One region of the Brevibacillus nigriterrae genome, then DNA from elsewhere that is predicted to be linked to it. Evidence: riboswitches for the same ligand, from Rfam matches in the RefSeq annotation. Region 1 holds a riboswitch; each other region holds the start of a gene.
What was found. A riboswitch is a leader RNA that binds a small molecule or an ion and turns the genes downstream of it on or off. The one in region 1 is predicted to bind cyclic di-GMP.

Region 1 (10,963 bases):
GGTACTTCGCCGCTCAGTGCTTCAAGGAAGGCAACAAGATCGTTAACTTCTTCATCTGACAAGTTGAGCGGGCGCACGAGTGGATCTTTGTTTCCGTGATTGCCTCCACCTTGATTGTAGTATTCAATTACCTTTTTCAAAGTGTCCATGCTTCCATCGTGCATGTATGGAGCAGTATGTGCAATACCTCTTAGAGCAGGTGTTCTGAATTTACCTTTATCCGCCTCTTGTTTGGTTACGTTAAACCGCCCGTCGTCACCTTCCATACCGATGTTATGGAAGTTTTGATCAGAAAGAGTCGGGCCTGCGTGACAAGACATACAACTTGCTTTGCCAGCGAATAACTTCATACCACGAATTTCCTGTTCATTGAGAGCTGCTTTATCGCCCTTGAGGAATCGGTCAACCTTGGTGTCGTTCACGACAATCGTTCTTTCGAAGGAGGCAATGGCTTGACCGATGTTTTCACCAGTGATTTCGCTGTTAAATACAGTTTTGAATTCATCGACATAGGCAGGAACCGTTTTCAACTCTTTTACAAGTTCATCAAGATTTTGGTTCATTTCTACTTTTGATTGAATCGGGCCGAGGGCCTGTTCTTCGAGGTTAGCTGCTCGCCCATCCCAGAAGTTGGAAGTGTAATAACCTGCGTTAATAACAGTTGGACTATTGCGGGGGCCTTTGAAACCTTCGAAGCCTACGAATGTCGGTAATTTATCGCCATATCCGGCACCAGGTGAGTGACACGTTGCACAACTGGATTTATTGTCACCTGATAATCTGGGATCAAAAAACAGCTTTTTACCTAAATTTACTTTTGATTCGGTCATCGGGTTGTCAGCCGGAACTGGTATTTCGCCAATCGGCTGGAACTTTGCAGTTAGTTCTGTTAGATCTTGTTCATTGCTGGCAGGCTGTGTTGTTTGCTGCTGGGGCTGTGCTGCCTGTTCTTTCGGAGCAGTTGAAGTAGGCGAGTTGCTGCTACAACCGACCAAGGCTACAGCCAAGAGTAAACCGAGTCCAATCCCCATTTTCTTCATTTTTTCATCTCCTAATAGTGAATATAAGGATAACATAATTATCAAATGACAGTATATGTTACCTTGTAGGTAGTATATATTTAAAATAATTATCATAAGCGAATCACTTTTGAATATATTGTGAAAAAAATCACAATGTATTATACGCACCGTTTGTACCGTAAAAGGCAAAAATATATGAGGAACAGTAATAAAAGCAGCCCGTTCTCGCTTAGGAGACGGGCTGCATCATGTAGACAACAGTCACAGAAAATTATTCATTTTCTTCAAATTGCTCCGGATTTCCAACCAATCGCTCGAAGTTACCGTTTTTGTCGATTACTACAAGGACAATATCGTCCGAATCGGATTCTGTTGAAATGTTGAATTTGAATGTTTTGCTTTTAATGTCCAGCTTTTTCACTTCAAGGGTTTCATATTTTCCATCAATCAATTGAAAAGCGAAAACTTCTTTTGCCGCTTTACCTGACCAATTGCCTTCATAGGAAAAATCTTCTTCCAGTTGCTTATATTGCAGAGAACGATCTTCAACCAGGTCAGATTCAATCGACCTACGGATAATGTGTACTTTGCCTTTGGTATCCGTAGCAACGAGGGTTAATACGTCGCCTTCTCCCAAATTGATGTTTTCTGTGAAGGAGAACTTCCCATCTGTATCAGTTAAGTCATATTGTTTGGAGATTGTTCCAATTGTGTACTCAAGTGACTCAATATCCGAATCGCTGAATTTTCCGTTAACGGTCAAATCTTGGGTGAAGTCTTTCTTGTTTTTGAAAGAAAACTTGATTGATTTTTCATCAATCAGCGTCTTCGCTTTGACTGCAGTTACTTCGAATGGGAACGTATAGTTGTTGTTATTTCGTACATAGTACCCTGTTCCAGTCGGCACGTTTTCGAAGACTGCCTCGCCATCACGATCTGCAACTGCCTGAGCATGAAGTGTAATAATTGTTCCTTTGGTAACCTGATATAACGCTACAGTTGAATCTGGGTCAGCATTTTCAACCTTTACCGTTCCCACTTTTTCACTTGCAGATAATCCTTCCAGTTCATCATATTTGACCGGTTCAGAGGTAATGGCACCTTTTGGCGTTGTAATTTCAAGGACGAAGTATTCATCTTCCTTGTATTTCAAATCATCTGTGGCGTACATATCTAGGTAGACAATTCCCTTAAAGCTCCCTAGTGGTTCCTTGAAAGATTTGGTGATTGGTTTTCCATCTTGCTCTAAGCCCAGGAACCAGCCTACACCCAGTCTGTTGGTACGCCAGGTTCCTTGGTAGTCAACTTTGCCCTGATCGTCTGTCGTTTTCAACAAAATTGAGATGATTTCTGTTTTTTCGGGGATATCCATCATTAGTTTCAGGTGAAGATCTTTCCGTTTGTCAGTCTTGAATCCATCAATACCTACTTTGTCTTTTGTTGTACCGACAGAGGCGAATTTGAGGATTTCCACCCCATTAGACAGTTCTACCTTGACATAAGGAGTCAACCCGGATGAAATGTTGCCCTCACTTGTGATCAATTCGATGTAGTAATATTCGCCTTCTTTGATACCGCCGTTGTTATCTGTGCCATACAGATCAAACGTGTGCTTTCCTTTTTTGAAAGTACCGAGGGTAGTTTTGAATTCTGGATTCAACACTTTGTTGTCCTCATAGATTCCGAGTAGATAGCCGATTCCTTCTTTACTGGTCTTCCATGTTCCGTGGTAATTGATTTTGCCCGCTTTATCTGTCGTCCGTACCCACATGGCTTTAATTTCAATGTCTTTGGCAAGATCCAGTGAAAGCTTGAAATGTCCGTCCTTTACTGCATCTGGTTTTGCGTAAGCAATGGACATATAGTCATACCCATCATCCAAAAATGTGAATTCATCTATGCCTATAGTTGAGATCGTATCTGCGGATGTAGTTGCTGGATTGCCGAATGTTGCAAGACTGACAACGAGTGTGAAGCAAAAAACGAAAGACATCAATCGCTTTAATGCGTGTAACTTCACGATGAAACCCTCTCCTTGAAATAGTTTTTTAGGGAAAACCCGCCAATTAAAAGTACCATAGTTTCTTTTTACTTTCTGTAGCACGGACTACAAATTACCAACTGAGTAATGAATAAAAAACACCTCCACTTCAATCGTCTGAGAAACGAAAAAGGGAGGTGTTTGTTGTTAGTTTGTCCAGATTCACTAAATTACTGCCAATTTCAGCTTTGCAAGGAAGATAGTGAATTTGTTATCCAAAGCAGTTGATTCAGTTTTGCCGTAAAGTTTAGACTTTAATCGCTCCATATCTGTATCTGAAATTTTTAGCAAACTGTCCTTGATAGAACCTAAAATGCTGTTCAGTTTTTCAAGAGAAAGCGCCTTGTCTCCTTTGCCAAAAGTACTTTCTTTATATCGTTTATCAAATTCCCGCTGCAAATCTGCGTTGTCAAAAGTGATATTTACCTTCTTTTTATTGCCCATTGCATCAATTACATAAAAACTGGATGAACTGGATTGACCGTTGGATAAGCGCACGGTGAGACTTGCCTTATGATTTCCTACCATAAATTCAAACTTTTGTTTCCCGGCGGTAAAGAGCGAATCGGCAGATGGTGGTTTTGGCGGGTAGTTATGATTGTTGACCTGCTGGTAGATTAAGTTGGAATAGCCTTGTCTCAGCGTATTTAATTTGGCTTGAGCGTTTTCGAGTAATGTCGTCTTGATTCCCGTGGGTGCATCTGAAAGAGCAGAGGCTAACTCATCGGATCGAGCAGTTACCCATTTGTTCAATTCCACTAGGTATTGGTCAAGTTTGTCTTTCGAAATAAAGCCGGATTCGTTTTTGATCGCAGATTCCATATTTTGCAGGTAATTGCTGCCCGTGTAGGATAACTGCTTATCCCAATCCGTGTATGTCGTGCGTGCATCAATGGTTAAGATCCGATTGGCGATAATCAGATCCTCGACGTCAGACCATATTTCTACATCCAGTTGATTGATTAAATTTTCTCCGTCAAGCCATAGTTCGGCAGCTTCATCCGATGTAATTAATAGGTCTTTCTCTGCCTGTTCAAGTCGTGTAGCCAAATCATCCAAGCTGCTTTGCAGCCACTCCATATGCTGATTTAATAATTCTGGCACCTCATCATTATTGAACCCATTTCGATCCTCATCGAGGCGTCTAAATACCGATTCAATGTACTGATTCTGGCTTTGAGGAAGTGATTGCAACCAATTCTCGTAAACTGGATTTACAGGGGGTGGTTCCTCCGAAGAAGCAAGAGCCATCCTTGGAGCCGAATAGGTGCTGAGGTTTTCGTTTGTACTGTCTGTATAACTGCTTTTTTCATAGATGGCAGCCAATTCACCTGAATTACTGGATTGTACTGATTTGCTTTTCTCTGGTGTAGGACTAGAAGTAGAATAAGTACGGCTAACCGTATTCACATTCCCATTCGAAATTCTCACAGTAAAGCTCCTTTCACCAATCGTTTTGCCGCTTTTTTTACAGAACTTTTGTTATGCTCGGAGTAATCCTGGGCAAAAGGGAGGATTTCTAATCCGAGCGAAGGGCAACTCTTGACAACATGACACAGATTGACAAGCACACGTGCCAGATGTTTTTCGTTCCATAAGGGAAGTACACTTTTGAGAATGGGGTAAACTTCTTGTGCAGTATATACGCTTGCCTTGGCATAGTTGCCCAAACAATCAATGGCATAATCTCGTACAATCGTACTTTTGTCTCCTTGAATCATATCAGACAACTTTGACAGGACAGGGGCAATCTGTTCTGGAACAAGTGGTGCGATCAGGGATATGGCATGCATAGCCTCCCACCGCACACGAGTTGATTTGTGGTTGAACAGCCCAATTAACTGGTCAGCAAAGCTGGCAATCAGCTTGGGCTTTTGTTCTGCTACCTTGGTAAAAACCTCTGCACAGTCCCCAACAAGGGCTTGGTCACTGCTAGTTAGCCCTTCGCCAAGCACCAAAAGCAGGTCTGGCTGTTCTACACAGTGAGCGGCAACATGCCGATTGGATGCCTCTGTTTGATCGCCTGTTTGAGAGGAAAGCTGAGAGAGAATCGTCATCATGAATCTCCTATGTCTGGAATATATCTCTAGTTTACCATCTTAACAAAATATGACAAAAAATTTTTATCGACCGAAAGAAAAAAAGGGGGCCAATGCCTCCTTTTTTTCTTATCAAGATTTACTTAATAGCAGAAATTTTCTTATCGTTCGACAAAAAATTCAAAAATATGTAACAAAATTGTTTGAAATGTGGTTCAATAGGGAATAGGTATTTATACTTATAGCAAGGTAATAATAATTAAAAATTAACATGCTACGAAAACGCAAACTCTGTCGAAAGAGGAGGACGCAAAGCCACGGGTCTTTGGCTCAACCAAGTGATAGCCGGGCTACCGAATAGCGTTACATACCAATGTAATCTATTCCTGTAATGAAAAGCTATTCTTCAAGGTACTCATGACAGCACTATTACTGGGAGGAAGGATTTATGAAATTATCGGTTGGAAAAAAGTTGTATGCAGGCTTTATCATTGTTCTTCTGTTAGCTTCTTTCATCAGTGCAATAAGTTTCTATCAGATTTCAAACCTGGATACCACGTATAAATTTTTATTGGATGACCGTGTAAAAAAGGTAATTCTCGTCAAAGACATGGTTTCCGAGCTGAGAGAAGAGTTCAAAAGCATTCGAGGTTACCTGCTTTCTGATAATCCGAAACAGTTGGAGCAGTTTAATGAAGCCAAGAAGCGGTTTGATAATTTGTCCAAAGAGCTTGATCCAATGCTTACCCTCCCGAAAGGAAGGCAATTATTTGCGGATTTGACGCAAATAAGCGATGAGTATGCTGCATTTTCTACGGAACTACTGGCATTGAAAAAGGCAGGAAAAAACAAGGAGTACAGCAACCTGATAGCAACAACAGGAACTGACTTGGGGAATCGATTCGCTGCCAAGGCTGACGAGTTCATCTCGTACCAACAGGAACTGCTCGATCAGACTCTCCAAGAAACAAACGAAGACGTTAGCTTCAGTAAAACCCTATTGATTACGGTAAGTGTGACCGCGATCCTCTTGGGGCTTGGCATTGCCTTTGTCATGAATCGTGCCATCAGTGTGCCGGTAACCCGGATGTCACAAGCAGCACAGGAAATCGCATCTGGCAACCTTACCATTGAAGACATCTCCGTAAAAAGCAAAGATGAGATCGGTGATTTGGGTCAAGCCTTTAATCAGATGAAACTGAATCTGCAGGTTCTCTTGCGACAAGTAGGAGGAAATGCAGAGCAGGTAGCAGCTTCAGCAGAAGAATTAATGGCAAGCAGTTTGCAGACCAGTAAGGCAACCGAACAAATCACCAGCTCCATGATGGAGATGTCTAGTGGCATCGAGGAAATTTCTGCGAGCACCAATGAGGTAACAGTGGCTTCGAATGATGCATTGAAGGTTGCTAAAGAAGGCAACGAAAGCATCCATCAGGCAATTAAACAAATGAATGCAATCAGCACAACCGTAAATGATCTGGCGAAATCGGTAAAAGGCATGGGCGAACAATCGACAGAAATTGGTCAAATTGTGCAAGTTATTAATGGTATTGCTGCCCAGACCAACCTGCTTGCACTGAACGCAGCGATTGAAGCGGCGCGAGCGGGCGAACATGGCAGAGGATTTGCGGTGGTAGCCGATGAAGTGCGCAAGCTGGCCGAACAATCCTCTCGATCAACCGAGCAAATCGGCAAGATCATCGCTTCCATTCAGCATCTAACTGATGATGCAGTCCGTTCGATGGAAAAGAGTCTGAACGAAGTGAATACAGGAATCAATCTGGTTGAGCAATCAGGAGAAAACTTCGGCAAAATTCAAGAATCAGTGCAGAGTGTAGCAACCCTGATGATGGAGTGCTCTGCAGCATCTGAGCAAATGGCTGCAAGTACGGAGGAAGTTTCTGCCGCGGGACAAGAACAACTGGCTTCCATGGAAGAAATCTCAGCATCGGCAACTGCTTTAGCCAAAATGGCAGAACAGTTGAACATGGTTGTTGCGAAATTCAGATACTAAACAAGAATTCGATATCGTCATACGAAAAAATCCCTTGGGTCAACCCAAGGGATTTTTGTGTAATACGAAAGGAATTTTTACGTTTTACGCAAGTGAATAGCGGAAATCAGATGATTGGCCCCTTTTTCCAGAATCAGATCAGCCCGGGTACGTGTAGGAAGGATATTCTCTACCAGATTAACCGCATTGATCTCACGCCATATTCCTTCCGCCACTTGAGAGGCTTCCTCATTTGTTAATGTTGAATAACGATGGAAGTACGATTGGGGATTGGCGAAGGCAGTATGACGCAAGATCTTGAACCGCTCTACATACCAGCGGGAGATGTCCATTTCATCAGCATCCACATAAATGGAGAAATCAAAGAAGTCGGATACGAACACCTGTGGAATCTGACTGGATTTGTTGCCAGAATCCGTTTGCAATACATTCAACCCTTCTACGATCACAATATCTGGTTTCTCAATTACCAGCTTTTCGTCAGGAAGTATGTCGTATGCCAAATGAGAGTAGACAGGTGCTTCTACCCGTGAGCGCCCCGATTTAATGTCCGCAATACATTGAATGAGGCGGCGAATATCGTAGCTTTCAGGAAATCCTTTCCGCTTCATCAGCCCTCTTTGCTCCAGAATCCGGTTTGGATACAGAAATCCATCAGTGGTCACAAGAGCTACCTTCGGATGGTTTGGCCAATGGGAAAGCAATGCTTGCAGGATTCGGGCGGTTGTGCTTTTGCCTACTGCTACACTGCCAGCAATTCCAATGATATAAGGAACTTTTTCCGTCTTATTTCCCAAGAATTGATTGGTTGCCCCGTGAAGCTGCTGGGTCGCTCCCACATACAAATTGAGCAGACGGGAGAGGGGGAGATAGATTTCTGTAATCTCTTTCAAGGAAAGATGTTCGTTGATTCCTTGAAGCTTGGACAGGTCATTTTCAGACAAGGACAACGGAGTGGCTTTACGTAAGCGCTCCCATTCATCCCGAGCAAAATTGATATAAGGAGAATAAATGTGATTCGACATTTGATAAAGGCCCCTTTAAGGAAAAAAGTGCATTGTACAGGCATTATATCACAGAATAGTGACAATCCTAGTACAGTTTATGGGTAATAAACCTGAGAAACAAGATGGACCCCATGATCAAACATTTTGTAATGGAGAGCATATACTTTTTTTTATCGATAAAAACTTTCAGTCAGTGATATCTATCATATTTTGGAAACATTTACTTCTTTAGTATGGGGATATACAAATTGTTAATATTGTTTTTGAAAGGGGATTATTTGTGAAATTTACTATTCACAAAAAGTTGTTTTCTGGATTCACTGTCATTTTGTTGATCCTGGGTGTCATCTCTGGATTAGGCTACTACCAGATGAAACATGTGGATACGACCTATTCCTCACTAATTAATGACCGTGTGCAAAAGTTGATGATGATTAAAGATATGGAGCTATTGATCTCCAAAGAAGTTCGGTCCGTTCGCGGGTTTTTGGTTGTGGGGCAAGACCCCGCTCTGCAAGATTTCTATCAGGCAGTGGAAGAATATAAAAAAGTGAGTAGTCAATTGCGTGGGATCACGTCAGATGAACAACCCTTGAAATTATTGGATGATTTGGATAAAGAACAAGGCAATTACATAGAAGTAGCTGAAAAAATGATTGCCTTAAAAAAACAGAATAAATCAGAGGAAACTGCTGAATTAATGGGAACCACTGGGGTTGAGACTGTAAAGCGTTTTACGTCGACAGCAAATCAGTTGCTCCAGTATCAGCAGGAACGTCTTGACTTGGGAAGACAAGAGACTTCGAAAAAAGTAGAAACAGCAATCCTGATCATCATCGTCCTCAGTGTTGCTGGAATGGCGTTTGGAATGGGTGTTGCTTATTTTATCAGTACCATTATCTCCAAACCGATCGCTTTGGTATCAAATGCTGCAGAGCAGATTGCAAACGGTGACCTAAGAGGTGGCGAAATACTTGTTTCCAATCAGGATGAGATTGGTGATTTAGCAAAGTCGTTTACTGTAATGTCATCCAATCTACGGCAGGTAATTGGCAGTGTACAGGTGAGTGCGGAGCAGGTGTCGACGTCTTCCGAACAGTTACTCTATGGAACACAGCAAGTAACGGCTGCTTCCCACGTAGTAGCCAGGACTATTCAAAACTTGGCGCAGGAAGCAACGGTTGCTGCTCAAGCGGGTGAAGACAGTGCTCGAGGAATGGAAGAGGCGGCAGCAGGTATTCAAAAAATTGCTGAATCAGCGGCTGATGTATCCAAAACGGTGAGAAGTACCTTGAACGAGGCACAAGCTGGAGATGAAACGATCAAAATGGCGGTGGAGCAAATCGTTCGGATTCGAGAGAGTGTCAATCTGACTTCAACCGTTTTGAAACAACTGGGTACCCAGTCGATAGAAATCGGAAAGATTACTGAGGTGATTTCACAAATTACTTCACAGACAAACTTACTTGCACTGAATGCTGCAATCGAAGCGGCAAGAGCAGGTGAGCATGGCAAAGGATTTGCCGTTGTTGCCGATGAGGTTCGCAAGCTGGCAGAACAGTCCAATGAATCAGCCAGTCAAATCGCGATTTTGATCCAACAGATTCAGGAAGGAACATCGAGGGCAATTCAATCGATGGAAGAGGGAACCTATCAGACTGACAAGGGTGTTACTGTAATTTATCATGCTGGCGAGTCTTTTAATCGGATTGTCGAGTCAGTGAAGCGGGTAAACGAACAGATTCAAGAGATTTCAGAGGCTTCTAGTCAAGTATCTGCAAGTACAGAAGAGGTTACCGCCGCAGTTGATGGAATGTCTGAGATCGTTAATGAATCGGCAGCAAGTTCTCAGAGTATCGCTTCTTCCACTCAGGAACAATTGGCATCCATGGAAGAAATCAATACAGTTGCTTATTCTCTCAGTAAAATGTCATGCAACCTGCAAGAGTCTATCAAAAAGTTTGCAATATAATCTCAGACAGACCAGTACCGAAGACACGGTGCTGGTCTATTTTGTTTATGTCAAAACAGTTTTGATGTAGATTTCTGGTAAAAAAGTACTATAATGATGTGGTTGATTATATTTATAGTTGAGACAAGCGGAGGGAGTATCTTGAAATCGTTACAAACCAAACTGTTGCTCTTTTTTGTCGGAAGTATACTGCTGGCAGGCTCTGTATTAGGGTATGTGATCTATTCATCGTCAACGGCATTGGTAGTCAACTCGATCGGAATGCAAGCGAGAGAAATATCTACGAAAGTAGCGGCCCGGATTGATATCGAGGATTTCCAGAAAATCGTTGAGGAAACAAAGAAGCAATCGGGAAGCAAGGAAGCGGTTTTGGACATGACCGAATACCGTGATATACGCAAACAGTTGGCTGAAATGAAAGAGATCAATGGTTTGAAATATTTATATACAATGACGGAGATAGAAAAAGGTGTCTATGCGTACATGGTAGACGGCTTTCCTCTCGATACGGATGAAGATGCATCCATGCCAGGCGACGTAGAGAAAAACTACTACAAAAGCATGGATGCCGTTTTTAAAACCCATGAAACACAAATTGGTGAACTTGCCTATGACGATTACGGAGCAACTGTTTCTGCTTACGTTCCTTTGATCGATCAAAACGGTAATATGATCGGCATTGTAGGTGCTGACTTCGACGCAACCAATGTTTATCAGTTGATGAAGCAAGAGAAGATCAATATGCTACTGATCACTCTCGGCATACTTTGCTTGACAATTCTAGTAGGCTATCTCTTTGCAAGAGTGCTGATCAAGCCATTGCGACTTTTGGCACAAACCGTGGAGAAGGTCCGCCAGGGTGATTTGA
Region 2 (10,963 bases), on a different contig from region 1:
TCAAACGAATATCCGTGTTTTTGCAGAGCGAGTGGAACTGCTTTTTGTCCTTGCAAAACAATCTCGGACTTCTCACCTAACATGATTTGCAAAACAAATGCTGGAACAGGTATCCAGTGGGGACGATTGATGACAGAACCGATCACGTGACCAAACTGATCCATCGTAACCGGATGGGGCGCAGTCACATTGATTGGTCCTGTCATTTTTTCATTTTGCAGGATGTGCAAAAAAATTCTCGTTACATCTGTGATATGTATCCAGGACATCCATTGACGACCACTTCCCACACGACCGCCTGCCAATAAGCGATAAGGCAATACCATTCGGGGAAGGGCACCGCCTTCACGACCAAGCACAACGCCGATGCGGGCCGTAACAACCCTGGTATCAGTAGAAGCTTGCTGTGCCGCCTGCTCCCATTGTCTTGTCACTTCTGCTAAAAAACCTTCACCTGAGCGGGAAGATTCATCAAAAGTTTGCGTATCGGAATAGCCATAATAGCCAACAGCAGAAGCGTTGATCAGAACCTCTGGCTTGTGGGCAGCAGAACAAATTGCCTCTGTAATAGCGTTGGTCAAACGAATACGAGATTGCAGGATGGTCTCTTTTCGCTGGGGAGTCCAGCGACCCGAGTTAATTGATTCTCCTGCCAAATTGATTATGGCATACTTTTCTTTTATCGAGGCGAGCAACTCTCCTATTTGCCCAGTTGAATAGGGAATGACCTCGCCGTAAAGAAGCGGACGAGAGCTTCGAGATGGAATCATAACCTGATAATCGGACTGAAGCAGCCGCTTGGCAAGATGCTGTCCGACAAAGCCAGAACCTCCAAAGATCAGAACCTTCACACGTTCTCCCTCCTATGTAAAAGCAGGATTTCATACTAAAAACAGCATAACATACAAAATCCCAGATCGTGGAATCCAAAGTGTAACTGGTGAAAGGCAAAAAAAAGTCCCCCTGGGGAGGGGGGAGGGAAGGAAATGCTACATTAATTTGAAATGCTCTTCTTTTCAACTCCTTTGGTAATCTGAATAAGTGGCAACAATACCAGAGCGCCGAGCAAAAACAGGCCTGCTGAAATAAAGAACACTGTGAATAGAGAAAGGGCATCTTTTAGAACACCGGAGAATGTCATTCCAATCACCATCATCCCCATAAATAACGGCGTCAAAACTCCGCCAACCCTTCCAACAAAAGCCGCATCTGTATTCTTCAAGATCAGTGTGTTTATACCAATGTGAATACAAGGGAATAGCAGACCGTTCAAAATCATAAAGCTTATCGTTAAGGGAACGCTTGTGGACCAGCCTATTCCGACCGTTCCAAATGTGCTCACCGCCAACCCAAAGGCAAGTAAAAGCTGAGGCTGTACTTTTTTGGCATATGCCATGACAAGCCCACCTCCCACAAGCATGGCTGCACCATTGGCCATCAGCAGCCATTGCAAGAATTCCTTGTCCCTGGCTAAATTCTCGATGGCAACAAATAAATGGAGCGGTTGGGTCAATCCACAGGCCAGACCAGCAGTTGCAAACGTGCCTCCAAGTGTTCTTAAAACACGATTGGACTTTACATAACGAATTCCTTCTATCAGCTCTTTTTTGAAATCTTGCTTACCCTTTTCCGATTTTGTAACCAGGTCACGAGGAAGTGATGTCAAGATCAGACCTGAGCCGACGAACAACACACCAGTCACGATGATCGATACCTCAATCCCGTACTGTTGATAGACAAAAGCCCCAATGATCGGCCCGATTACCGTGAAGAAAGCAATCAGAGACTGAAACATGGCCATGACACTTTGCAATTGTTCAGCAGGCACATGCTGCTTGAACAGCTTCATCGCAGATGGTTGTGAGAATTGGGAAAGTACAGCAGAAAACAGTGTTGAAAACAACAAGGCATGCCAGGAACCGTAAATGAGTGCAACGAGTACAGCCAATACCGATAAACCCGATAACATGTCACACCAAACCATTGTCCGTTTGGGCTGCCACCTGTCCGCAAATGTCCCGCCAATTAAGGCAAACAGAAAGATTGGTCCGAACTCCACAACGGAAATAAGCGAGACATAGAGTGGATCGTTGTTTGTAAGGTCTGTTACGTACAAGAGGATGGCAAAGTTTCTAACCCAAATTCCAAGATTCAATAGAACTCGGGATAAAAGAATAGTCTGAACATAACGATTGTTGAACATATAATGTGAACTCCTTCCGAAAAAACATAAACAAATTATCATTTTGTTTATATATTGATAAACACTTTACAATTTCGTTTGTGATTCGTCAAGTGTTCAGTTAAAAAAAAACGAACTGGTTTCTCCCGCAGGAAAAACCAGTTCGTTTTTTTTCGATCTTTTACGCTTCAACAATTTTAAATTTGGATATTTGCTCCTGCAGCGTCTTGGACAAATCCGTTAATTGCTCGATGCTGGCGACGATTTCTTCTACTGTTGCTGTCTGTTCTTCTGCGGCAGCAGCAACTTCCTGAGTAGCACTTGCTGAATGCTCGATAATTTGTGTGATCTGGTTGACCGATTGAAGCACCTGCTCAGAAACCTCTTGCAATTGATGCAAATTTTGTTGTACCTCGACTGTGTTTTGTTTGGTACTATCGACTTGTTGAACAATGCGGGCAAGGGATTCTTCGCCCATTTTAATGATGTCAACCTGTTTTTCGATTGCTTCCAGGTTGCTTTCCATAGTTCGGACGGTTACGGAAGTCTCAGCCTGAATATCGAGAATAAGCTCAGTGATTTGCTCGGTCGATTTGCTGGCTTCCTCAGCCAATTTGCGTACTTCGGTTGCGACGACAGCAAATCCTTTTCCCTGTTCTCCTGCCCTTGCTGCTTCTATGGCAGCGTTTAAAGCGAGCAAGTTGGTCTGCCTGGCGATTTGCGCTATTGTCGTGATGATTCCGCCTATTTCAGTAGATCGTTTTCCCAACTTGTGTATAGAATCTGTCGCATATGTTACGGTTTTAGTTACTGTTGTCAGATGGTCAATTGCTGTTTGGATCGCAGCTTGACCTTCGTGAGCGACCTTGGCGGAGAGTAAGGCATTTTTTGCTGTCAGCTCTGCTTTTTGATTGGCCTGTTCCACCTGTTTCTCTGTATCTTTCATTAATAAGAGCATTTGTGACGCTTGCTCTGTTTGTTTACCAGAACCAGCAGCAATATCACTGATAGTTACCGCAACCTGTGTAGATGAATCACCAGTTATCGTAGCGGCCTCTGATAGTTGTTCGGCTGTCGTCACGACCAGTTCAGAAGCATGTTTGGTCTGGGTGATGGTAGCCAGAATCGACTCCTGCATTTGATTGAACGCTTCTGACAGTTTTCCGATTTCATCCTTATTCTGAATGGGAACATGGACGGTCAAATCACCTGCTCCCAACTGCCTGGCCAAACCGACCAGGCGAATCAGTGGTTGCAGTGACAGCCGCATGGAGATAAATATGACAGCAGTAATCACAATTAATGCTCCGGCCAGGGTAAATCCCATGAATGTAAGCAGTTGAGAAGCTGCCGTATTCACAACTTCCTGTTTCTTTTCGACCACGAGATATCCATTCAGGGAAGATAGTTTTTTGGCGACACCAACAGTTGGCACTCCCATATGATTTTGGTACATGACAGGATTCATATGATCGGATTGAAGAGAATCTGCCATTTCCTTGGCGACGCTGGTAGAGAATGCTGTTGCCGGGTTGAATTTGCTTTGTGTAAGCATCAGTCCTGTATGATCGGTCAGATAGGCTTCTCCCGTATCTCCCAGAACATCTGTCTGTAATACGGTAGTCAATGTTTCCTCGTTCATTTCAGCGCCGATGATACCAATGACATGCTTGCTGGCATCCATCACCGGCACAGCAATGGTGTATACCAGCTTACCTGATTCAGGAGATAAAGAAAGTTCCGATATTCCCGCAGTGCCTTTGAGAGCGGATTGGAAATATTCCATTTGGGAGATGGATGGTTGACTGGTTGCCAGAGGATATGCTGCGACCACAGTTCCTTCTGGCGTTGCAAAGAATAATTTATCATAATTGCTGACCTGTTGGGAAACTCGCTCCAATTCCGTTTTTTTCTCAGCGCTTGTCCCTTCGATGATATGCACATTTGTAGCAATGGCCGCAAGCTGGGAAATTTCCTTTTCGATTGCCATATCCAGTTGTCTTGATTTATTATAAGCAATCGCTTTGATTGTTTCAGAGGATAACTGAAACATAGACCCTTTTGCCTGATCGTAGACAAGCCAAGATACGCCGACCAGTGAAAAGAGACTGATTATAAAGACGATGGCACTTAGCTTAAAGCCGATCGAGAAATTCTTGTATGACATACAGCAGGCACTCCCTTAGTGTGAAAATAAATGTAGAAAAAAAGAATATTATGACAGATAATGTAACATATTTCCGAATTTTTGTAAGCGTTTCCTATAAAAAAGTAATAAATTTGACAAATAGCCTGTATTGTCCTTTTAAATTTTGCTAGGTATCATTTTGGTAAGCTTAGCAAGGTTGTAAGCGCTTATCGGGAAGGGAGGCCACTTGTGGATTTATCGCTCTTTCGCAATACCTTATACCCTTGTCAGACGATTGATCGGATTGTTTCATTGATTGTGGATTCCATGAATGTTGCGTATTGCTCAGTCTCTCTATTTTTCGAAGGGAAGACAGTAGTTGTTTCTGAAAAAGGAGAAAAACGTCAAAATTTGTCGGATTATCCATTTCAATTATCAGTTCCTTTAACTACGAAACATTCTGTGCATATAGGATCACTCTGCCTGTTTGATACACGACAAAGAGAAATGAAGGAAAAGGAGTATCAGATGCTTCAGGAATATGGACGTCTCCTGGTTTGTGAGCTTGAGGAAAAAAAGCAACAAATGGATTTTCTTTTGGAAGAGAGTGTGCAGCGGTATAAATCACTATTTGAGCAGAATCGGGATGCTATATTTTCGATTGATTCGGCAGGGGTTTTTACGAGTGTAAATCCCGCCGTTGAGAGAATCATCGGGTACTCACCTGAAGAGCTGATTGGAAAAGCGATTTTCGCCATTATGAGCGATGAGCGTGTAAAGACAATTATGGAATATTTTGCGAATACGATGAACGGAGAGACGCAAGAATTCCACACGAAAATCACACATAAAGCGGGCTATAAAGTTGATCTACTCGTGAAAACGTCACCGATATTTGTAGACGATCAAATCACGGGTGCATTCGTGGTGGCCAAGGATATAACGGAACATATTCGCCAGGAAATGATCTTAAAGCAAACGTTGATGGAGCTTGCTGATCTGAAACTGGCTTTGGACGAATCTGCGTTGGTCTCTATTACAAATGAAAACGCCATAATTACGTACGTTAACGATAATTTTTGCAGGTTGTCCAAATATACGAGAGATGAGCTGATTGGACAACATTACTCGATTATCGATACGGAAGAGAATGCGCCTGATTTTTTTGGGCAAGTAAGTAAAGTAATTACGCAAGGGATCGTGTGGAAAGGTGAGATCCAGAACAGAGCCAAAGATGGTTCGATTTTCTGGGTGGAAACAACGATTGTTCCTTTTTTAAATGAAGAAAAACGCCCTTATCAATATGTAACCATCAAACAGGACATCACTGCTCGCAAACTGGCGGAGGAAAAGATTTTGCATGAACTGGAATTAGCCAAGAAAGTCCAGCGAAGTGTGTTGACCCCGCCCCTGCAAAATGCAGATATCTCAATTGAAGCCAGGTATCAGCCTTCTGAACAGTTGTCTGGTGATATGTATAGCTGGTATCCAATCGATGAGCATCGGTATGGAATCATCATACTTGATGTGATGGGGCATGGTGTGTCAGCATCACTTGTGATTATGTCCATCCGTGCCTTGCTTCGGGGCTTGATCACCCGTGTGACTGATCCTGGAAAGGTAATGGAAGAATTGAATTCACATATGCTTACCCTTTTCGCAGACGAAGAACAACCGATGGTCACTTTTGTCACTGGTTTGTATGTAGTGATCGATACAAAGCAAAAAACAATTGAATATGTGAATGCAGGGCATCCAACAGGCTATCTTCACCAGAAGGGAGAGCTGAAACTTTTAGATGTAGGGAACATTCCGTTAGGGGTTCTCGACTCCTTCCCGTTTCAAAAAGGCAAGCTGACCTACCAAGAAACATGTAATCTATTATTGTATACAGACGGATTATTGGCAGCTTACGGACCATCACCTGCGAATAGTAGAGAAAAGCTTGAGCGCATGATTATTGCTTATAGCCTTGAAGGCCACCAATCGTTATTCGACCGACTGCTTGATGCGAAAACAACTGACTTGACGACTAAAGACGATATTTGTGTGGTATCGGTGTGTATGCCAGGTGAGACACACTAACAATTTTTTGGGGGAGGTAGCTCGTGATACATGTTCAAATAGAGTGTCCTGCGACAGTAGAGATGGTAGAGTTTCTTGATCAAATTTGTGAATGGACAGTCATGAGGGTAAATCAAGTAGAGACCAAAAGGCTCGTTCTTGCTGCTCATGAGGCAATCATTAATTCAGTGGAAGCAATGAAACGTTGTCACGGCGAGGCGTATAGAGAGCAAAATATATCATTGAAAATAGATGTGAAACAAGAAGAGATAGAAATCAAAATCATCGATTCTGCAGGCGGATTGCCGCTTGAAGTACAAAAAAAACTGGAAGAGCGATGTATGGAGGACCTGATTTGGGAAGAGGACGGTAGAGGAATTTTGTTCATGCGTCATTTAGTTGATGATGTCTGGCATGACCATGCGGAAGATGGTCGGTTTATTATGGGTTTGAGAAAGCGGGTGACGCAAAAATGAATAACTTGTCCAACAATTCCACTCCTGTGGAGATACAGGTTCAAAATGGTAACGGTTATCAAAAAATCAGTATAAAAGGAAAACTGTTATTCGGAAGTACCAACTCGGTCAAAAACAAGCTGAAAGAATTTATTGGTCAAGCAGATGGATTCATAATTGATTTGACAGAGTTGCAATTTATTGACAGCACCGGTTTCGGGGTATTAATTAACTTCGCCAAGTTAGTTGGAATCCAAAAGATTGCCATCGTTATCCAGGACGAAATCATCCGTGAGCTGTTCATGATCTCCAAGCTGAACCTGCTCTTCCCACTAACAGCTTCGGTTGATGAAGCCATCGCAGCCTTGCGAAATGGGTACAATGCTACGATTCGAATTGATGAGTATTAAGGTATTGACCAAGCCGGCCATTGAGTCGGCATTTTTAATGGAAATATATACAAAAAATGCATAAAAAAGAGTCGAAATTTGTAGAAATTACTTGTAAATTGCTAAGAATGTATATATATTAAATATTACCAATATAACAATGTTGAAAAATGCCATTCTTACAAATATTTTTATCAAATGGGAGCTTTGAAGAATCATCTCTATATGGGCACTTGGATGATTTGGAGCTAGTAGTGCAACCGACCAAAGAGAGGGACGCGACTATGAATTTTTTCTCCAGAGCATTCGGTTCGAAACAAGAGTCGCAAAAGAGATGGATTGATAAGGCGAAAAGCGAAAAAGTAACCGTAAACATAGCCCCAGGAAGCGAAACACATTTGCAAATGAAAATGATCCAGCTTACTGAAGAGGAAATTCAAATTGCTAAATCCATTCAATCGTTGATTCGTACAAATGTGGACGCAATCGTATCAAGCTTTTACCAATCGGTATTGGAAGTAGAACTCTTGAAGCAAATTATTCAGCGACACAGTACCATTGATAAACTGAAAGTTACTCTGCAAAATCATGTCATTGAGATGTTTAACGGGCGTATCGACAAGGAGTTCCTCCAACGCCGTATTCGTGTAGCCGAACGACATGTACACATCGGGCTTGCTCCCAAGTGGTATATGGGTGCATTTCAGAATTTGCAGAATACATTAGTAGATATTGTTCATCAGAATATTACAGATAGCGAAGAAATGATCCGGATTACCAAGGTTGTTACCAAAATCCTCAATTTCGAGCAACAGCTTGTGTTGGAAGCGTACGAAAAGGAAAATATGCGCCAACAAGAAATGCAATATGAAAAGGTAAAAGAAGAATTAAAGAGCAAGGTTCTTTCCTTAAGCGAAGAATTGGCAGCGCTAACAGAACAGACAAGTGCTTCGGTTGAACAGCTTGTGGCGAATAGCAACGAGGTAAATCATCAATTTCGCCAAAGTGCATTAAAATCAAAAGATAGTCAGGAACTCGCCTACAAAGGACAAGATCGCCTGAATTATTTGGAGAAGCGGATCGAAGAGATTTTCACAAGCACCCAGCAGATGGAAGAGACTGTCATCAAGCTAAATGAATCCTCCAATCAAATTCGCCATGTCATCGGATTAGTTCAGGATATTGCCGAGCAAACAAACCTCCTTGCTTTGAACTCAGCAATCGAGGCGGCCCGTGCAGGTGAACATGGCCGTGGCTTCTCGGTTGTTGCCGGTGAAGTTCGCAAGCTTTCGGAGCAAACCAAACATTCCATCAAACAGATTACTGAGCTTATCGCTCAATCTAGCAAATTCTCAGAAGAAGTAGTAGAATCGATTAAAGAGGTTCAGACTTTGGTTGAGACAGGGCAGGTTGAATCGAAAGCAACGAAGGAAGCTTTTGATCAGATTGTAAAGTCTATGGGAAGCAGTATTGCAGATATTCAGAATGTCGAAGAACAGATCGGACAATTAGTCTTTGTCATCGAAGAAATTGGTTCAGCGACGATCAAGGTTTCTTCATCTGCAGAAGCATTAAATCATGCTGCCAGACACGTTTAGTTCGATCAGAGGTGGACCGTTACATGGATGGAGGGAGTATTTGTGGAATATAAACGCAAAGAGATGTTCCGCATGGTGTTCAATAATCCATTAGATGCGAAGTCCACAATTGTTGAAATAAACGGCGTGAATGATATTCAAATGGAAGAGCACGTCTTCCTTCACGATATAAGCCTTCATGGTGCCAAGTTTGAATGCAAACAAGACCTTCCAAGTGATAAAGCAAAAATTCGCATTTTGCTTTCATTTGTACTAATTGACAAGCAGTTAAACCTGATTGGTGACATTGTGTGGAAGAAACCAAGTGGCAAGGACTTTGCTTACGGAGTTCAATTTGATGTAGATAAATCGATCGAATCAGAATTGTTGTGGGAATTAAAGCAGTTTGCCAAACGCAATATACAACGGAAATAAATAGAGTCTACTCAAAAGAGTCTACCTTATTGGTAGGCTCTTTTTCATTTACTGCCGGAAGGAACTAGCGGCAATATATCCGTCTTGGGTCTGATGGATCCTCCGCCAACAGTCAAGTGCATAATCCGGCGCACGCTCGTTTTTGGATCGCCATTATTCCACGATAATGAAGGCAATGAATTTATCTTTTTCTTATCCAGCTTTTGGGGGTGCAGTAACTTGTTAAGTGCAGCAAATAGCCGTTATACCTTTTTGACCAAGTTTCTTCAATCACCAGGTCAAATTGGCAGTGTGACACCCAGTTCAACCTTTTTGACCAAAAAAATGTTTGAAAACGTTGACTGGAATGAAATTGATCTCATTGTTGAATTAGGTGCTGGCACAGGAGTGTTTACAGAATATATCAGTCTTCATAAAAAAACAGCAACAACAGCAGTAATCATTGAGAAAGACGATGAAATGCGCAGTGCTTTGAAACGGCAATATCCTTCGTTTCATTTCGGTACGGAGGCCGAAGATTTGGCAGAGTTTACCCAAGAACGAAATTGCAAACAAGTCGATTGCATTATATCAGGCTTGCCGTTTGCGAATTTCTCACCAGCGGAGGGAGAGAGGATCTTGCAAGCTAGCCTTCGTACGTTAAAACCTGGCGGGCTTTTTATTGCTTTTCAATATTCGCTTCAGATGAAGAAGATGCTGGAGAAACATTTTCAAGAAGTGACCATCGAGTTTGTCCCATTCAATCTTCCACCAGCCTTTATCTATACATGCAAGAAAATAAGCTAGTGGGGGGATGAAGTATTCATGGATATGGCATTTGTACTTTCGGGCATTGAGCAATACGGATATGCGGCCCTATTCTTCTTACTTTGGCTTGGAATTGTGGGAATGCCCATTCCAGATGAAGTCGTAGTGATGAGTGGAGGGTTTGTCACTACGTTAGGAATATTGGAACCACTCCCCTCTTTTTTGTTGTGTTATGCGGGAGTAGTAACCGGGCTTTCGATCGGATATGTGATCGGGAGAACCATTGGAGCGCCAGCCTTGCAAACGATCATGCGGAAAAAGAAAATGAGTAACTATGTGGAGAAAGGGAATGCGTTAATACAGCGATATGGAAGCCGATCGTTGATCATTAGCTACTTCTTTCCGGTGGTACGTCATGTTGTCCCTTACCTGGTCGGCATTAATAAAATGTCATTCGCCCGCTATGCCCTCTATTCCTATACAACCGGGTTTGTTTGGACACTAATATTGTTTTTGATTGGGAGAACGTTTGGTCAATATATTGAGCAAATTGGTGCAATTGTGGCACAGTATGGCTGGCTATCCGTTCTTCTCTTCGTCGGAATAACCGGGATAATCATCATGGTTGGGAAAACAAGGAAGCCAAGTAATCAAAGCAATCAAAGCAAATATACACAGGAAGCAAATCGAAATTAGTATCTAAGACCTCAGGTGCGCCAACACTTGGGGTCTTTTCAATCTATTAAGGATTAGTTAAAAAAGATAATTTATTCCAAAAAGATGTAACGGTATTACTAGTTAATCGTCATATATAAGTGGAAAAAAATGAGAAGAGAGTAATGAGGTGTCGTGGGGATGAGTAATCAACCGGGAGAACTCACGGTAGAGAGAGTAAATCACAGCTATGGAGCGGGAAAAATGAGAGTTCCAGTGCTATACGATATTGGTTTGCACATCAACAATGGAGAATTTGTCGCACTTTGCGG
Region 3 (10,963 bases), on a different contig from region 1:
GCCATATCGGTAATCTCTTCAAGTGAAAGTTCTTTTTGTGTGTTTTCCGCCGGTGCATTTGCTTCCTTGTTCGGGGTAGCAGTATTTTGTTCACCGCCACATCCGGTAATTCCCAAAGTCAACAATCCCATTGCCAACACTGTTTTCAGAGCCATATGCTTTCTCATGTGATTCTCCTCCAATTTGTGTTTATGTGCGTTTGTTTGTTGTTTTGTACAATAAAAATATACAATCGCAATATTAACCACACGTGAATTTACCTTGTTATTTGATTAATTTCATGTAAAGAGATTGTTTCTACGGAAACACACATCAATGAATTGGAGGAAAATCAAAAAAGAACAGTTATCACAGAGGAGACCCTGCGACACCTGTTCGCTACGTTCAAGGATTATTTAACATCGAAAAAAATTTCTGAAATCAAGAGACGTTACGTAAACATTTTCTTCAGGTACTTGGCCCAAGTATTTTTTGTGTTTTTTGTACCTATCTCTTCTAATACATTTACGATATACGGAATCGTATGTGCAAAGTATGATTCCCCTTCGTCAAACATAACTAGCTCGACACCTTGCTCTTGATAGTGTTTCAATCTTTCAATAAAATTTTCTGTTGGCATTTTGATAGTCAGAGCCTCACCATTCGCTAAGCACAAACCATAATGTTGAGCAAAAACATACGCAATCTTCGAATCGGTAAACACATAATACGTAGGATACTTGTCCAAATGGAGACCAAAATAAGGTCGGAGGTCCATACCTGTTTCATCTATTTTCTTAGGCCAAGGAGATACGACGAAATAATGACCTTGCTTGATAAACGAATATAGAAAATCCTTTATCGCCTGCTCTTGTTTCATTTGATCTTCAGACGCTTCATTAATCGCCTCGATCAATGGTTGCAGTTTCATTTATATTCTCCCTTTTCTATCTTTTTTCTTGTAATTACTTCCACTTTTACCACATTCATCTGAAAAGCGCAAAAAAATATTTTTGCAGCTTCTCTTTGGTCACAAAAAAACCATGAAGGAGCCTCCCCGGCAGTTCCTTCATGGTTTTGTGTAATTTGAAGCTGACTTGGTTTCATTAGAAACGTTACGCCCTTGAAGATTCACGAAAACCACAGCTATTATGCGTTCCGTCGCAGAAAGGTTGAGTTGAACTCTTCGTGCACCGGCACAGGGCGACAGTATCAGTTACTTTAAACGCTTTACCTTGACCGTCTAACAATTCGATTTCCCCTTTTAACACAAAAGGACCATTATCAAACTTTGTAACAGTGACTCTATCCATTTGCTTTCACCCCCCTTCCATTTCGGTATCACAAACGTTTACACTCATCCAACTTTCTCCTGCCCAAAACGCTTTTTCATCGCTTTATCAAGAGTACTCTCTCCTGTTAATGAAATGAAAAGGCTGACAACAAGGAGAATAAAATCAAATTCATATCCTGTCGCGTTCGTCGCAATAAAACCAACCGACAACTTCACCTTGAAAAGCGCCACTAGTAGGATGCAAGAAAAAATAGCGGAGATATAACGTGTACCGACCCCAAGCATCAGCAACAGCCCACCAAGTAACTCCACCCCAGTAAGCACAGGAGCTGTTACGCCGGGTAACGGAAAACCCTGTTGTGCCAACCAGTCGGCCAGGTTTCCCATTCCCCATGAGTATTTGAATACTCCATGTGCAGCAAAAATGAATCCTACTGATATCCGCAAAATTGCATTAGCGAAATCCGTCACTCTTCCTTTCACATTCATCTTCTCCCGTCACTTTATTTTGTTGCTTAATCAACAATTGATTCAGCAACAAAATCTTACCATGCTAATTGTTGCTTAGTCAACATTTTTGTTTTATAGTGAATTCAAGGCATTTTTTCAAGGAGATGGACCGTAAATGGACAAATTAAACCCACAACAATTGGAGTCTTGGCGCACGTTTTTAAAAACCCATGCCAAGATCATTACCTTGATTGAACAGGACTTGGCTTCGGAAAAAAGAGTTCCCCTTTCAACGTACGATGTATTAATTGCTTTATATGAAGCTCCTGGAAAGCGGCTTAGGATTAACGAAATTGGTAAATCAGTTGTTTTAAGCAGGAGTGGTCTAACCCGCCTGGTTGACCGCCTTGAACGAGAAAACCTCATTATCCGAGAAAGGAGTGAAACGGACCGACGGGGTGCCTTTGCTGTCCTGACAAGAGATGGACAAAGAGAACTCCTAAAGGCTTGGCCCGTTTATGCCAAAGGGATTCAGGAACATTTCGTTTCGAAAGTATCCAATGAGGAACTTGAGTTATTACGCACTATCCTGCAAAAAATGCAATTCGACGATGAAGAACAAGAAAAAACACCACTCATTTGAATGGTGTTCTTTGCTTGCTATTTTCGAAGCCATTCGTTGGCAAGCAACGTTGCTCCTTTTACCGCCTCTGTGTTGGCCAAGTCGTTAAGCATCATAAAGTCATGGATGGTGCCGAGAACTCGTACTGCAGTTACAGGAACGCCAGCTTGCCGAAGTTTGGCAGCATAGGCTTCTCCTTCATCACGCAGTACATCCGCTTCATCTGTGATGACCAAAGCTTGGGGAAGACCTCTCAATTGCTCAGTTGTCGCACGCAACGGGGAAGCATAAATTTCCGCTCTTTGTTTTGGATCGGTTGTGTACTGATCCCAGAACCACTGCATGACATCACGACGAAGGTAATACCCCGTGGCAAACTGCTTATATGATTCTGTATCAAACGATGCATCGGTTACGGGATAAAAAAGCAGTTGCTTATGAATCGGCGGACCGCCACGATCTTTGGCCATCAGAGTGACAGCAGCGGTCATATTGCCACCTACACTGTCACCTGCCACCGTCAGTTTATCCGGATTCATACCGTACTTTTTGCCGTTTTCTGCAATCCACTTTAATGCAGTGTAGACCTGCTCGATTGCGACGGGGTATTTGGCTTCCGGTGAGAGACTGTATTTTGGGAAAACGACAACGGATTGTGACCCCACAGCCAGATCACGAATCAAACGGTCATGCGTCTGTTCATTCCCTAACACCCAACCTCCTCCATGGATATATAAAATGACAGGGAGATTGCCTTTCACATTTTTGGGCCGTACGATTTTCAGAGATACCTCACCTGTTGGCCCCCCTTTGATCGTAAGGTCTTTTTCATCTACGGGCAGCTTTTTAACGGGACCCGATTGAAGTTTGTTTAAGGCTTCCCGTGCTTTTTCGGGACCAAGTTCGTTCAAATAGGGAGGGTTGGCGGTAGCGTCAACGATCTTTTGAGCTTCCGGCTCTAATACTACCTTTGGTGATAGACTTGCAGGTACACCCTGTTCTGCAGCAACAGCACCTACTGATGTGGGGGCGACATCAAAAGAATCAGAGTGTCTGAACTCCGTTGAATTCCCACAACCTGTTGCTAACATCATGAGTGTTACGCTTGAAATTACGGTTAATTTTTTAATTAGCATCTTTTTCATGAAGGTACCCCTTTGATTCAAGCATTTTTTTATGTTTTGATCTTTTTCGAACCAAATTATTCAAGCAATAAAAAAACAGCCATCACAGAGAAAACCCTGCGACAACTGTTTGGATGTTTCATCTAATCTGCACTAACAGCAACTTCCTGTAAAACATGAATAGTTAGCGGACTAATACGATTGATTACTACCTCACTGCACGTTGGACATGTTTTATAAACAAACCGTTTGCGTGCTTCATGATAGAGAGAATCTGGTGAATAAAAGTTCTCCCACATCTTATCTAACTCTTCTTTTCGATATTGCTCCAGTGGCTTTACTTGTTCATCCTTCATCCGCATTTCCTTTTTAGCATCTAGCAAATGCTGGTAATCAGTACAACAAGCAAGCTTCTCCGCTATTTCCGCCACAGCATAAGAAAAACTATCTGTACTTTCGCCAAAAGCTCCGTCAATGAGTCCAATTTTCTTAGCAGAACTTGTGCCTAAAGAAATACACTTTTCCGTAATTTCAAATGAATTTTGAGCCCCAACTCTCCTAGGTAGCAGATACGTCCAGTACTCAGACCCGTACAGATTACCCATTCCTTTGTAGTGCGGATTTAAGATCACACCTTCACGAGCGTATACATAATCGGCTGCAAGTGCCAGAATGACTCCACCCGCACCAGCATTACCCTGCATAGCTGAGATAACCAGATGAGAATTTGTTGTGATAATTTCATGAACCAAATCATCAATTGCATTGATATTCTTCCATGATTCATCTGCAGGACTCTCAGCAGCTTCAATCACGTTAAGATGGATACCGTTTGACCAAAAATCTGATCCACCCATTAATACAATCACTTTTGTATCTCTTTTTAAACAAGCACGATATGCTAATCGAAGCCTGTCACACTGTTCCGTACTCATAGCTCCATTGTAGAAATCAAAGTGTAAATAGCCTACTTTGTTTTTCTCTTCATACCAGATTTCTCTGTATGTTCGACCCTCGTACTCATCGTCGAAAGCTAATGGAGATTCAGCTATATTGCTTAACTTATCCGCTAATGCAAGAAATGCTGGCACTTTAAATGTGATGCTATTATCGGTGCTTTTTCTTTTCAGATGAGTAATCCAAATCGCTCCATCACCCGTTGCCCTGCAAATCGCATCATCACGCCAGGCAATTATTTCGCCGGGGTTCCCTTTTAACACATCTTCTTCATGTGCTCCAAATAAATAATATTCTTCTCCGTAAATCTTATCCAACACACCGGGTTGACTATCTCCACTGCGAATTTTCTTTGCAATTTGCTCTGTACCCATAGACCAATCAATTGCTCGATCAGCTTGCTTCATTGTGGGCAGCAAAGTTCCTTTTACATCCTCTTTACTGTAATCAAGTGGTTCCGGTTTAAAATCACCTTTTTCAAATCTCTCGACCGCCAAAAGCAATCCCTTCATAGCTGCTTCTGTAACTTCATGTCTGTACAAATTACTCTTGCTTGCATTTCTCATTTTGAAATTAACGGAAGCCCAAATGTCCCCAGCATCCATCTCTTCATTGGCTTGAAGTAAAGTTACCCCCCATTCACTTGCACCATGCAATATCGCCCAATCTAAAGATGATGGCCCTCGGTCACCCTTGATCCCAGGGTGGACAATGATACAAGTGTGATTACGCCAAATCACGTCAGGTATTGCTTTTTTTAACATCGGGGCAACAATTAAATCAGGTTTGTGTTTTTCAACTGCCTGAATCATTTCACTATCCCCAATGGCCAGATATACATCAACCTGATGTCCAATATTGGTAAGTTCATCATAAGCTCGTCGACTCATACTGTTATGAGCTGTAGTTAGAAATAGGATTTTCATTACACTCACTCCTCTAGGCATGTTTATAACTTCAATTCTTTCGTCTTTTCAATCAAATCTTGTAGTTCGAACGTAATCTCGTTAAGTGTAGAAATGAGAGTAGAAAGATTCTCCACAGATGATAGTTGCTGTTCAGATGAGGTTGCTATATTTTGAGCGTTAGTTGATGCTTGTTCTGCAAAAGATGCCATTTCTTGAATAGATGCTAATGCTTCTTGTGCTCCACCTGAAACCCCTTCCGTTGAGTATGATATCCTCTTAATTTGATCAGCTACTTCATCAATAGACGTATGTATTCTTTCAAATATTTCTCCTGTTTCCTGCACAAGCTCTAATCCGGCTTTTACTTCACTGATCACTTGATCCATGGATTTCATGGATGTGTTCGTCTCCGATTGGATTGTCTGAATAATACCAGCAATCTTGCTTGCAGAGATAGCAGATTCCTCAGCTAATTTTCTTACTTCATCCGCAACTACAGCAAATCCCTTTCCGTGCTCTCCCGCTCTTGCTGCCTCGATAGCTGCATTTAATGCCAGTAAATTCGTTTGCGAAGCAATATTTGTTATTAATCCGACAATTTCCTGGATCTCTCTTGAACGATTATCCAACAATTTAACTGTCTCAGACGTAGTGTTAACTGTGTCATTGATCGAACTCATCTGCTTGACTGTTTTTTGTATCATCGCATCACCATGTTCAGCCTCATGTGTAGTCGTTAATGACGCTTTTGATACAATCGTTGACGTTTCTGTAATTTGTTGAATATTTAATGCTACTTCTTCGATTATCTGTGCACTATCAATAGTTTGCTTTTTTTGGATACTAGCACCGCTCGAAACCTCTTGAATGTGGGAAAATATCTCCTTGATAGCCATTTGATTCGATTCATAATTACTCTTTAATTGAGAAGAAGCATTCATTAGTTTTTCAGTGGTGGAAGACAATTTTCTTATGATTCCACTTACTATTTGTTGACTCTGTTCCTTTTCATCCAAGACATCAAGCAATTTCTGCTTTTGGATTGTTTGCCAAATAATTGCACCAGAAGTCCCTAATAAAAACAAAGCATGGATAAGGACCATTGAAAAAGAGTACTGCATGTTCCCAAAAACATATTGACTAAAGAGAAAGTAACCAGCAATATGGTGAATCGCAAATATCACAGTCATGATCAATGTTAATTTGATACTCTCGTAGTAACCTATTATTGCTACTACCATAAAAATGGAAAAATGATACTCTACCATCCCATCGCCACCAGCAATCATGGAGATACTGCTAAATGTAATGGTAAGTGTATTGAAAAGTGGAATGAGCGGATGATCTTTATTGATCCGGTAAAGCACAATGGTAACGATAAATAATATCATAGGAAATACAAGGAAACCGTTTGTTACTAAACCTGATCTTTCAACATTTGAAACTTCCATATGCTGAAATAAATTTACTGAATGATGAAGAAAATGAACAAGACCTGAACACAGTAAAACGATTGAAGACAAAATCAGTATAAGGCGATTCTTAACACTCATTAACACTTTCATCTCTCCCAATATTTATTTATTTCAAACACAACTTGGTTTGATTGAAAAAGATTTTTTGACTTCTTTCGCCAATCTGACATCTTCTTGTTGGAAAAATAGATAAGAGTGAATGTTGAAAATAAAAAAGATGACTATCTAAGAATAGCCATCCTCTTATCAGCTATTCGGCAACCCGGCTATCGTGGCTCATAGAGCTTTAGACCCGTGGCTTTGCGTCCTCACCTTTCAATGAGTTTGCCTTTGTCACTAGTAAAATTTATAGATAACAATAGGAAAGATTAACCATTTATCATCTGAAATATAATAACATTTTACAACAATAAACGACAGTAAAAAAAATCACTTTATTATTAAATTTACTTTTTTGCCACAAGTTGTATTAATTGCAAATTTCACCGTTGGCCTTTATTGAATTAGAAGATAGTCATGTTCAAGATATATTATGTAGGAGGCGAAGATTGATAAAGCTAACAAGGGGGAGCGAAAATGAAAGAAGCATAAGTCTGCCATTCAGGCAAATTTATGCTTCCAATCGAAAGAAAGATATTTCAACCACCAATATAATACATTTCTATCTTTTTTTCTTTGTTTGTATAATGTAACCGTTCTTCAGAATACCGGTCAGTCCGTCCATTCCAAATTTCTTTTACAGAGGATACAATTTCTTCGAGTGAAGCTCCTTCTCTCATTAATTTGCGGAGATCAAATCCTTGGTTGGCAAACAAACAGGTATAAATCTGTCCATCAGCAGACAAACGAGCCCGTGTACAGGTTGAACAAAATGCATTCGAGACGGAAGAGATATATCCAATTTCAGCTTGGGTCCCCACATGCCGATAGCGCTTCGCCACTTCTCCAAAATACCGGGATGTGACTGCTTTTAGAGGATACTGGGCTTGAATCCGATCATGAATCTCCTGAACAGTGACCACTTGATCCATATTCCAACCATTTGAATTTCCAACATCCATAAATTCAATAAACCTTAACGTAATTTTGTGCTTTTTAAAAAAATGAACCATTGGTATAATTTGGAGATCGTTCACATCCTTTTGAACGACCATATTCACCTTTACCTCAAGCCCCGCTTCTTGCGCCGCAAATATTCCGTTTAAGATCGTACCGACTTTGATGTTTCTCCCGTTCATTTTTTGAAAAACGGAATCTTCCATTGCGTCTAAACTTACATTCACCCGCTTTAATCCAGCCTCTTTTAACGCTTGAGCATACAAGGGGAGATAATAGCCGTTTGTCGTTAAAGCAATATCGTCAATTCCGAAAATACCAGATAATTTTCTGATTAAATCTGCAAGGTTTTTCCGAAGTAAAGGTTCTCCACCTGTGAGTCTTAATTTGTTCACTCCAAGATGCGCAAACGCCTGAACAATTGTTTCGATCTCATCAAAAGATAATAGTTCCGTTTTGTTCAGGAATGTTCGATGGGCATACACTTCTTCCGGCATACAGTATGAACAGCGAAAATTACATTGGTCAATGACGGAAATACGTAAATCCTGAAGAGGCCTCTCAAGAGAATCGAGCAGGCTATTCATCTTTGTTCTCGGCTTTCCACAGTCGTTGTGATATTTTTGACTGGCTGTTCTTTCATTTCTTCCACCACATCTGATGTCAACTCACGAGTCGATTTTTTAAACTCTTTTAACGTTTGACCAACCGCTCGTCCGATTTCAGGCAATTTTTTTGGGCCAAATAAAACCAATGCAAGAATCAGAATTAAAATGAGCCCAGGAATACCAATACTGGTCATGAAATTCACCCCTCGTATAAAACTTTCTTAAAAAAATCCTTTGCGCTTTGTGCACATCACACATATTTCGTCGTGTTCCCTCAAAGTGGCAAACGAATGATTGCAGACCCCGCACTGCTTCTGATAAACGGGATATTGAACAGAGACAGCAGGCGCAATACCATCTTCTACCGAAATAGCATGCTCAGGACAGATATCCACACACAACTGACAAGATGAACAGGCTTGTGCCGAAATACTGAAACCTGTTTCCGACAGCTGAAGACATTGTCGCTCACAAAGCCTTTGGCAGGCAGCACATAACGTACAAGTCTCAAGGTTAAGCGAGATTCTGCAGAATTGATAATCAGGATAATACTTGGTCAAGTCCAAATCTTGCTGATTAAAGCGCCATTTTGCGGGTGCGAACTGCCTTACAAGTGATTGGCTTTCATTTTTCCAGAAAGAGAAAAGCTCTCTTCTCGTATACTTTACTTCTTCTTCTTCAACAGCCTTCACAGCAGTAGTGAACGGTTGCTCGCCAAGTTGAAGCAGCATAGAATTCGCTTCTTCAATTTGCTGTCTCAGCTCGTCTAGCAATGCCGGATCCTCACTGACGATCGTCCTGATCCCTTTTTTATAAGAAACCAGCAATTCCTTGACAGTAGGGAATTGCTCGCTTGTGATCACCAGTTGATTGCCAACCACTGTTCTTTTCGGGAAGATCCCCGCCACCGCCTGAACAGGACAAGCGGAAATACAGCTTCCACAATCCACACAATTCTCCCTGTCTATGTAAGGCTTGCCATCGACGAGAGAAATTCCTTCGTTCTGGCATGCTTCCAGGCATTTGTTGCACGATGAACGGGGACTCCGATGGCGCGTACAAGAGGGGAGTATTTCCAACCCATAATCAAGGCTTTCTACCCAGTTACTAAATAAACCCATCTTAGCCACCTCTTCAAAAAGATTTTGGTTGAGAATCGACTAGGCACCCAATGTATAAAATACGTAGCGTCCAATAAACTCAGCCACAAATACGATGGCTAAAGCCAAATAGGCTACTTGAGTTGTATTTTTTACAGATTTCCCTGCAGCCAAGAAGCCCATGAAACCGACACCAACAATGGCAAGCAGATAGCGGATCAGAACGGCTGGTTGCAAGTATTCGAGAAGCGTTACGGCAGGTGTTGCTTGGATAGCCTCTGGTGCTGGGATGGAGAAGCCGTAAATTACCCCAAGCACCAATTCCAGAACCAATCCGATTAAGGCAGCATAAAAGCTGTATCGAGTGACTTCCTGAGATGCTTCAGAACGATTGCTTGTCTTCAAGCTACCGGTCATAAAGCTTGCAACCAGTACGGAACCCAAAATCAATGTTGTACCATAGAAGGCTCCATAGGTATTCAGGCTATTCCAGCCGTTAACAAATGTATGCGTATAAAGCGAACTCATCACAAAAACGTCAGCCAATCCAATCAGCGCTGTCGCCAGTGCCAAACCGCCCGGCACCTGTTTGTTTTTCAAGCTCAGATAAAGTGTGATCAGCGTTCCGAAGATAAACATCCCGGTAAACAGAATCTCCCGGCTTAACCACGAGGTTCCCAGATTCGAGATTGTATAGAAAGCATGGGTCGGAGTTCCAAGATGGATCGTAGATGCTGCCATTCCCACCAAAGAGAGAATGGCTACCGTCATCAACGGTTTTTTCATGGTTGCAAACAGTACATCCTGGCTGACTGTTTTGGCAAGCTTGAATTGAAACAGCCAGAGCATGCACATTCCGCCAATTGCCGCCTGCATCATCAGTGTAAAGAATAATAGTGCCCATTCATGCATGGTCGTTCTCCTCCTCTAATTGGCGTCCCGATGCGCCGTAATGACAATGTTGGGTTGGGTATGAGAAGCACTTGGCATACCTTTGATTTCATTACGGGTACCGTATTTTTTGCGAAGCTCTTCAATCTCTCCTACTTCGATAGCTCGCATCGGACAAGCCCCGGCACAAGCAGGTTCTTCACCAACGGCTTGCAGATCAATGCACATGTCACACTTCGTCATCTTACCCATTTTTTCATTATATTGAGGCGCTCCGTACGGACAGGACCAGACGCAGTAGCGGCAGCCCACACATTTGTCATGATCCACCACCACGACACCGTCTTCGGCCCGTTTATGCATGGCTCCTGTTGGGCAATTCTCCACGCACTTCGGATTCGTACAGTGGTTACAGGAAATGGACAGGAAGTAAGCCTGGATATTTGCCACGATGCCAGCGCCATCCTTGCCATAATCCCCTTCTTCAAACTCATAGACG

Region 2: it holds a riboswitch for cyclic di-GMP, as region 1 does, so the genes downstream of both, ACPW7N_RS15515 (protoglobin domain-containing protein) here and ACPW7N_RS10655 (methyl-accepting chemotaxis protein) in region 1, are expected to answer to the same signal.
Region 3: it holds a riboswitch for cyclic di-GMP, as region 1 does, so the genes downstream of both, ACPW7N_RS21465 (methyl-accepting chemotaxis protein) here and ACPW7N_RS10655 (methyl-accepting chemotaxis protein) in region 1, are expected to answer to the same signal.

What each region holds. Positions count from the first base shown of each region.
Region 1 is NZ_JBNCMT010000011.1:122,465-133,427, reverse strand. It holds gene ACPW7N_RS10675 (cytochrome-c peroxidase) at 1-1,040, opposite strand, end outside; gene ACPW7N_RS10670 (hypothetical protein) at 1,294-3,042, opposite strand; gene ACPW7N_RS10665 (hypothetical protein) at 3,229-4,494, opposite strand; gene ACPW7N_RS10660 (hypothetical protein) at 4,491-5,120, opposite strand; cyclic di-GMP riboswitch class I at 5,376-5,460, shown strand; gene ACPW7N_RS10655 (methyl-accepting chemotaxis protein) at 5,551-7,116, shown strand; gene coaA (type I pantothenate kinase) at 7,194-8,141, opposite strand; gene ACPW7N_RS10645 (methyl-accepting chemotaxis protein) at 8,404-10,095, shown strand; gene ACPW7N_RS10640 (methyl-accepting chemotaxis protein) at 10,237-10,963, shown strand, end outside.
Region 2 is NZ_JBNCMT010000020.1:25,432-36,394, forward strand. It holds gene ACPW7N_RS15485 (TIGR01777 family oxidoreductase) at 1-851, opposite strand, end outside; gene ACPW7N_RS15490 (MFS transporter) at 995-2,203, opposite strand; gene ACPW7N_RS15495 (methyl-accepting chemotaxis protein) at 2,364-4,349, opposite strand; gene ACPW7N_RS15500 (SpoIIE family protein phosphatase) at 4,560-6,395, shown strand; gene ACPW7N_RS15505 (ATP-binding protein) at 6,419-6,850, shown strand; gene ACPW7N_RS15510 (STAS domain-containing protein) at 6,847-7,239, shown strand; cyclic di-GMP riboswitch class II at 7,410-7,492, shown strand; gene ACPW7N_RS15515 (protoglobin domain-containing protein) at 7,503-8,816, shown strand; gene ACPW7N_RS15520 (PilZ domain-containing protein) at 8,859-9,230, shown strand; gene ACPW7N_RS15525 (class I SAM-dependent methyltransferase) at 9,450-10,016, shown strand; gene ACPW7N_RS15530 (DedA family protein) at 10,035-10,673, shown strand; gene ACPW7N_RS15535 (ABC transporter ATP-binding protein) at 10,833-10,963, shown strand, end outside.
Region 3 is NZ_JBNCMT010000035.1:18,808-29,770, reverse strand. It holds gene ACPW7N_RS21505 (ABC transporter substrate-binding protein) at 1-167, opposite strand, end outside; gene ACPW7N_RS21500 (hypothetical protein) at 431-910, opposite strand; gene ACPW7N_RS21495 (hypothetical protein) at 907-1,086, opposite strand; gene ACPW7N_RS21490 (CDGSH iron-sulfur domain-containing protein) at 1,095-1,292, opposite strand; gene ACPW7N_RS21485 (DoxX family protein) at 1,337-1,756, opposite strand; gene ACPW7N_RS21480 (MarR family winged helix-turn-helix transcriptional regulator) at 1,899-2,366, shown strand; gene ACPW7N_RS21475 (alpha/beta hydrolase) at 2,384-3,490, opposite strand; gene ACPW7N_RS21470 (hydrogenase maturation protein) at 3,613-5,352, opposite strand; gene ACPW7N_RS21465 (methyl-accepting chemotaxis protein) at 5,376-6,887, opposite strand; cyclic di-GMP riboswitch class I at 7,063-7,148, opposite strand; gene moaA (GTP 3',8-cyclase MoaA) at 7,448-8,452, opposite strand; gene tatA (twin-arginine translocase TatA/TatE family subunit) at 8,449-8,667, opposite strand; gene ACPW7N_RS21450 (4Fe-4S dicluster domain-containing protein) at 8,695-9,594, opposite strand; gene ACPW7N_RS21445 (dimethyl sulfoxide reductase anchor subunit family protein) at 9,634-10,485, opposite strand; gene ACPW7N_RS21440 (DMSO/selenate family reductase complex B subunit) at 10,501-10,963, opposite strand, start outside.